2 regions of the Pseudomonas sp. 3A(2025) genome follow, and region 2 is predicted to be linked to the other one. Evidence: riboswitches for the same ligand, from Rfam matches in the RefSeq annotation. Region 2 holds a riboswitch; the other holds the start of a gene.

Region 1 (3,405 bases), on a different contig from region 2:
CTTGCGCGCAAATGGCCTGAATCACCGGAATGTTGCGCCGGAACGGGCGCATGTGCGGCGCTTCGGGGCTCGATTGCGCAAACCCTGTGGTATTGAGAATCAGCCCAGCGCCCGCCTCGTCCAGCCAGTCCTCGACCACGGTCAGGCAACCAGGCTCTTTGAGGCTGGCAACGGCAATCGGTAGCGGATTGAGGCCCTGTGCCTGCAAACGCTGGCAAAACACATCGATAAACGTGGTGTTGGCTGCTTGCAGGTGCGAACGATAGAACAGCAAGGCCGCCACCGGCGCGTCATCAATCCAGTCGGCTTGCCAATCGGCCAGCCCGGCGCGGGTCTTGTGCGGATGATAGATGGCGGTGCGTGGCAAGGCCTGCGGCTCGTGCCATGAATAATCGCGTGCCAGCCACTGGCTGGCCATGCAGTTGAACAGGTTCAAGGCGTTATCCAGCCCACCCTGACGCAGGTATTGCCAGAGCCGGTCGCGCTGATCGGCGGGCACGGTGCTGAAATCGGACAATTCAGGGTCCGGGCGATCATCGCCCGGCACCAGAATCACCTGCACGCCGCGCGCGGCCAGTTCCAGCAGGCGCTGCACGCCGTAGCGCCAGTAGCCGATGCCGCCGTGCAGCGAAATCAGGATGACCCGCGCATGTTGCAGCACCTCTTCGACATACAGGTCGACCGAGGCGTGGTTCTGCACTTGCATCGGGTTGGCCAGGCGCAGGCTCGGGTAATCATCGGGCAGTTGCTGCGCCGCCTCGGCCAGCAAGGCCAGGCTGGAGTCGCCGCTGCAGAGAATCACCAGCTCGGCGGGGGTTTGCCCGAGGTCGGCGATGCTGTCGTCCGGTACGAAACCACCGGGCTGGGTTCTCAGCAGGTGCATGGATCAGCCAGCCAGTGCCGCGTGCAGGCGCGCTTCGAGTACCGCTGCGTCCAGTTCCTGACCGATCAGCACCAGTTGCGTGGCGCGTTCTTCATCGGCGCGCCAGGCGCGGTCGAAATGCTTGTCGAAACGGGTGCCCACGCCCTGCACCAGCAGGCGCATCGGTTTGCCGGGAATGGCCACGAAACCTTTGACGCGCAGGATGCCGTGCTCGACCACCAGTTGCGTCAGGGCCGCGAGCAGGCGTGCTTCGTCGGCTTCGGGCAGTTTGATCGAGATCGAGTCGAAGGCGTCGTGATCGTGATCGTCGTGATCGTCGCCTTCGTGGTGGTCATGGTGGGTCTTGCGCCCGTCGATGTGCAGCTCCGACTCGGCACCCAGGCCCAGCAACACGCTCAGCGGCAGGCGACCGTTGCTGGCTTCGATGACCTTGACCGCCGGCGGCAGTTCCTCGGCGACCTCGGCACGCACCGCCGCCAGGCCTTCGGCGTCGATCATGTCGGCTTTATTGAGGATCACCAGATCGGCGCTGGCCAACTGGTCGGCGAACAACTCGTGCAGCGGCGATTCGTGGTCCAGGTTCGGGTCCAGCTTACGCTGCGCGTCGACCTGATCAGGATAAGCGGCGAAGGTGCCGGCCTTGACCGCCGGGCTGTCGACCACGGTAATGACCGCGTCCACCGTGCAGGCGGTGCGGATTTCCGGCCATTGAAAGGCCTGGACCAGCGGCTTGGGCAGCGCCAGACCCGAGGTTTCAATGAGGATATGGTCCAGGTCGCCACGGCGCTCGACCAGCTCGCGCATGACCGGGAAGAATTCTTCCTGCACGGTGCAGCACAGGCAGCCGTTGGCCAGCTCGAAGATACGGCCGGTGGCTTCTTCTTCGGTGCAGCCGATGGTGCATTGCTTGAGGATTTCACCGTCGATGCCCAGTTCGCCGAACTCGTTGACGATCACCGCGATGCGCCGGCCTTCGGCGTTGTCGAGCATGTGCCGCAACAGCGTGGTTTTGCCCGAGCCCAGAAAGCCGGTGACGATGGTGACGGGAAGCTTGGCAAGCGTTTTCATTGGATGCCCTTTGGCAATGCGGCGGGCAAGCAGGACGACCACCGCGCGCGTTGCGCACAGTGCGAATCGCCACCGGATCACCCCGCCCGGTTGTAGTGAGAATTCGGTTGAGGCAGGTATCCTGGCTTGCGGCAGCTTTAAAAGCACTCGGCGCGCCTTCCCGCTTGCGCAGTGGCTGTGCGACGAACATGACCGCTTACAGTTGCGGGGGCAGCTACGGCTTGAACCGTATTCCCGTCTTAGCCCTGATGGGTTTACCGACCAGGGAACCTCAAGGGCGCAAGGCTACGCAGTGGCCGCAGACAGGTCAATGTCGAGATTGACGTTGGCCGTGCCTCATGATCTTCTACACAACTTGTTACGGGTGCCCTTCACAGGGTGAAACGGGAAACCGGTGCTGCGTCTGGCTGTTTCAAAGGCCTGCGTAAAGTCCGGTGCTGCCCCCGCAACGGTAAGCGAGCGAAGAGTCAATCCACTGTGCCATCTGGTATGGGAAGGCGATTCTTGGCAGATGCATGCGCATCCCTCGTGAGCCCGGAGACCGGCCCGCAATCGAATTCAGACACCCCGCGGTGGGCGGGCGCAGTCGATACTTGCCAGCGCTCGCTGGCGGGTGTCCGTGCGCTTGCCTGCCCCTGACCCAAGAGGCAAGCAGCATGTCGATCATCAGCAGCAGCCAGTCCGCCGCTACCCCTACTACCCTCAGCCAGCGCCTGACCGCCGCCATTGGCGCCGTTCTGCTTGGCTGCAGCCTGGTGTACTTCGCCGGCTTCTCGCACATCGACGCGGTGCACAATGCCGCCCACGATACCCGGCACAGCGCCGCCTTTCCTTGCCATTGAGACCTGAACCCATGTTCAAGCGAATTGTGCAGACAGCCGGTTTCAGCGGCCTGCTGGCGGCCCTGCTGTTGACCCTGGTACAAAGCCTGTGGCTGACACCGCTGATTCTTGAAGCAGAAACCTTCGAGCAAGCGCCTGCCGTGCAGGAGCACGCCCACGAGCCGGGCGCCGCCGCGCACGTGCATGAACACGACGAAGAAGCCTGGTCGCCGGAAGATGGCTGGCAGCGCCTGCTGTCGACCACCGGCGGCAACCTTGTCGTCGCGGTGGGTTTCGCCTTGATGCTGGCCGGGCTTTATACCCTGCGCGCCCCCGGCAGTGCGGTTCAGGGGCTGTTCTGGGGACTGGCCGGGTTTGCGGTATTCGTTCTGGCACCGACACTGGGGCTGCCACCGGAATTGCCGGGCACGGCAGCGGCCGATCTTGGCCAGCGCCAGACCTGGTGGATTTCTACCGCCGCCGCCACGGCCGCCGGCCTTGCGCTGATCGTCTTCGGTCGCGGCGCGCTGCTCAAGCTGCTGGGTGTTGCCTTGCTGGTGGTGCCGCACGTGATCGGCGCACCACAGCCAGAGCAACACGCCAGCCTGGCGCCCGAAGCGCTGGAGTCGCAGT
Region 2 (3,405 bases):
GGTCCATCTGCTGCTGGGTCGGGTTGAGGGTGATCAGGTTGCTGACCCCGTCTTCGCTGGTCGAATACTGGCCATACAGCGACAGTTGATCGGTGACCGCGAACACCAGGCCGGCGCGCCAGTTGCCGCCGCTCAGGCTGCGGTCGCTGCGGGTGCCGGCGCGTTGGTCACTGCGATCCAGGTGGTTCTGGTCACGGCGAATACCGGTCACCAGCGACCAGCGCTCGGACAGTTGCAGGCGGTTTTCCGCGAACAGGGCAAACGTGCGGGTCTCGGTATTGGCCAGCGGCAGGTACGGCGACTGGCTCTGGAAATACGCCGGCGCCGGTTGCCACGGGTCGACGAAGTCGTCGGCGACATCGGTGTACGGCGAGTTATTGGCGAGTTTGAAACGGATCTTGTTGTACTCGGTGCCGACCACCGTGCGGCTGTCCAAACCAAACAACGCATGCTGGAAGGTAAAGGTCTGGCGGTCGCCGATCTGCTCCTGATCGTGCTTGATCTCGATCGCGTCGCCGCGCAGCAGATGGCTGTTCACAGGGTTCCAGGTATAGGCCTCGGCATTGCGCCAGTGGCGGCGGCTGGTGATCCAGTACAACTGGTTGCTGGCACTGACGGCATCGTTGATCTGCCAGTCGGTATTGAGCCGGGTCCATTCGTCGTTGTAACGCTGCACGGCGTTGCGCACGTTGTAGTTCTCGTCGCGCAGGCTGTCGCGGTAGCGGCTATCGATCAGCGGTGTGCCGAAATACGCCGCCGGCTCGCTGTCGCCGCGCTCATGGGCGAAGGTAAAGCTCAAGGCGTCGCTGGCCTGCCAGCGCAGGGCGGCGCTGATGGCATGGCTGCGTGAATCGCCATGATCGACCCAGCCGTTGCTTTGCTGCTGGTCGAGGGTCAGGCGATAACTCAGGCTGTCACTCAGCGAGCCACCGCTGTCCAGCGCGGTCTGCTGGCGGTCGTACGAGCCGTAGCCGACGCGCAGGCGATTGCGAATCGGGCCTTCGAACGGTTTTTTTGGCACCACATTGATCGTCGCGCCGGTAGCACCTTCGCCGTACAGCACCGAGGCGGGACCATTGAGCACATCGATGTGATCGACCATCCAGGTGTCGACCGGAAAGGTCTGCGTGCCCATCCCGGTGTACAGCCGCGAGCCGTCGAACAAGGTCATCACCGAGGCATGGCCGGTAAAGCCTCGCGCCGACAATGCAGTATTGCCATTGCCGGGTGCGGCAAGGCTGGAGATGCCCGGTGCGCGGCTGACCGCTTCCTGCACGCTCTGGTTAGTGCGCTGTTCGATGGTCTTGCTGTCGATGCGGCTGACGCTGGCCGGGGTCTGCAAGGACGTCAGTGCCAGCCGGGAGCCGGTGGCCTGTGGCGTGTTCAGGGTCGTGGGAGCTTGTTCGGCGACCTCGTTGACGCTGGTGGCCGGCAGGGTCAGGGCCGATTCTGCGCTCAGGGCGGCGGCAGAAAAGCTCAATAGAGGAAACAGGCTCAGGTGCAAAGGGGAGAAACGGGACATGCTATTCCAACTCGATCAGGAAAGAATGAACCCGGAGGGAATAACGCATAGGGAATCGCACGCACAGGCGCACGAATACCGGCCTGCGCCCGCCCACCGCAGGGATTGCCTAACAAGGCTTCAGGCCGGTCTCCGGGCTTGCGAGGATCATGAACCCTTCACCTTCCCATGCCTGAAAGCACAGTGGTGTGTCGAAGGGTTCGCTCGCTTACCGTTGCGGGGGCAGCGCCGGACTAGTCACTGGAGGTGATGCACCGGCTTCCCGTTTCACCTCATGCACGGCGGCATGGGGCACCTGAAACTGGGGCGGCATATGACCACCGATCAGGGGCTGCGTCAATACGTGGTCGGTCTGGTACAAAAACCGATTGCGCGGACTTGCAGGACCGGCCGGGCGGCGACCGTAGGACCGACTTTAGTCGGGAATGGCACAACACCGTGTTGTGCCCTTCGCTGCTAAAGCAGCTCCTACAAGCGTATTATCGCTGCGCCGCTTACATCGATTTGGCCATCACCAGTTGAATCTCGACTCGCCGGTTCAATGCACTGCCCGGATCGATCCCGGGCTTGGGCCGTGAGTCGCCGTAGCCGGCTACCACCACGCGCATGGCCTGTTGTGCATCGAGCGTCTGCACCAGCAGCTTGCGCGCTTCGCGGGCACGAGCCGCCGACAGCGTGTAGTTGTCGTCGTACACCGTGCAAAAGCGCGCAAAGTCGGTCACCGGGCGCGCCACCGGCAGGTTATCGGTATGGCCCTCGACCAGTACCTGCGCTTGCGCCGAGTCATGAATGAATGCGCCGATCCGTACACTCAGTTTGCCCAGCACCGTGCGGGTGGCCGGGGTGATGCAGGCACTGCCACGGGCGAAGGCGTCATCGGGCAAGGTCAGGCGGCGGTTGGCAATATCGATCTCGACCAGTGTGGCTTCGCCAGTGCGCTCAAGATCGGCTTTCATCTCCGTCAGCAAGGCATTCAAGCCTTGGCTGCGCGCAGCTTCAGTGGCCTGTTGCTCGGCTTTGGTGGCAGCTTCACCCACCTTGTTCTGCAACACCGAGACCACCAGCATGAGCATGATCACCGCCATGACCCCGGCCATCAGGTCCGAAATCGACACCCACTCATTGGGTTTGTCTTTCATGCCTGATCACGCAGGTCAAGCGTTTCGACCTGGCCCGCGAGCCCATCCACGGAACCTGCAATCGCATCGGTCGATTCCTGCAACTGTGCCGTCGCTGCGCTCCACCGTTGCACCACCTGCTCGGTGCGTTCATCGAGGTTGGCCAGTGAGCGGTTGCCGTCGCCGGCCAGGGTGCCGAGTGCGGCCAACTGCTTGATCAGAATGCCGTGATGCCCCTGGGCCTGTTGCGCCAGTTGCCGTTCCAGGTTCTGCAGTTCATCCAGCTGCGCGGTGGCACGTTCGGCGCGGTGATCGAGGCTGTCCAGCGACAGATTGCTTTCTTCGGTAAGGGTGGCCAGCGTCGCCAGATGACTGATCAGCAGATCATGTTGTTCCAGCGCCTGCGGGTTCTGTTGCCCGGCCAGCACGGTGAGTTGTTCAAGCTGCTGCGCGCTGGTCTGCGCATGCCGATCGAGGCTGGCCAGGCAATGATTGCCTTCGCCAATCTGATTGCTCAACGCGGTGAACTGCTCGACCAGCACCTCTTGCTGACCTTGCGCCTGTTTGGCCATCTGCACATTCAACAGTTTGAGGCCCTTGAACTCATTGGCCAGCAACTGCGATTGTGCGTTGATGGCCTGCACCATGCGCTCACCGACCTGCTCCAGCGTATTGCGCGTCTGCCGGTCACGGGCGTCGCTGTACTCGCGCAGCACCGTGCGGTTGTGGTCCATGGCCTTCTTCATTTGCCGCACGCACCAGTCG

The links. A riboswitch is a leader RNA that binds a small molecule or an ion and turns the genes downstream of it on or off. The one in region 2 is predicted to bind cobalamin.
Region 1: another riboswitch for cobalamin. It lies ahead of cobW (cobalamin biosynthesis protein CobW); the one in region 2 lies ahead of ACYP2A_RS01960 (TonB-dependent receptor).

Annotation. Positions count from the first base shown of each region.
Region 1 covers NZ_BAAILM010000036.1:25,540-28,944, forward strand. Annotated here, with positions in the region: gene cobN (cobaltochelatase subunit CobN) at 1-883, opposite strand, end outside; gene cobW (cobalamin biosynthesis protein CobW) at 887-1,951, opposite strand; cobalamin riboswitch at 2,046-2,240, opposite strand; cobalamin riboswitch at 2,297-2,515, shown strand; gene ACYP2A_RS15595 (CbtB domain-containing protein) at 2,608-2,793, shown strand; gene ACYP2A_RS15600 (CbtA family protein) at 2,805-3,405, shown strand, end outside.
Region 2 covers NZ_BAAILM010000006.1:37,252-40,656, reverse strand. Annotated here, with positions in the region: gene ACYP2A_RS01960 (TonB-dependent receptor) at 1-1,522, opposite strand, end outside; cobalamin riboswitch at 1,629-1,836, opposite strand; gene ACYP2A_RS01955 (OmpA/MotB family protein) at 2,017-2,661, opposite strand; gene ACYP2A_RS01950 (hypothetical protein) at 2,658-3,405, opposite strand, start outside.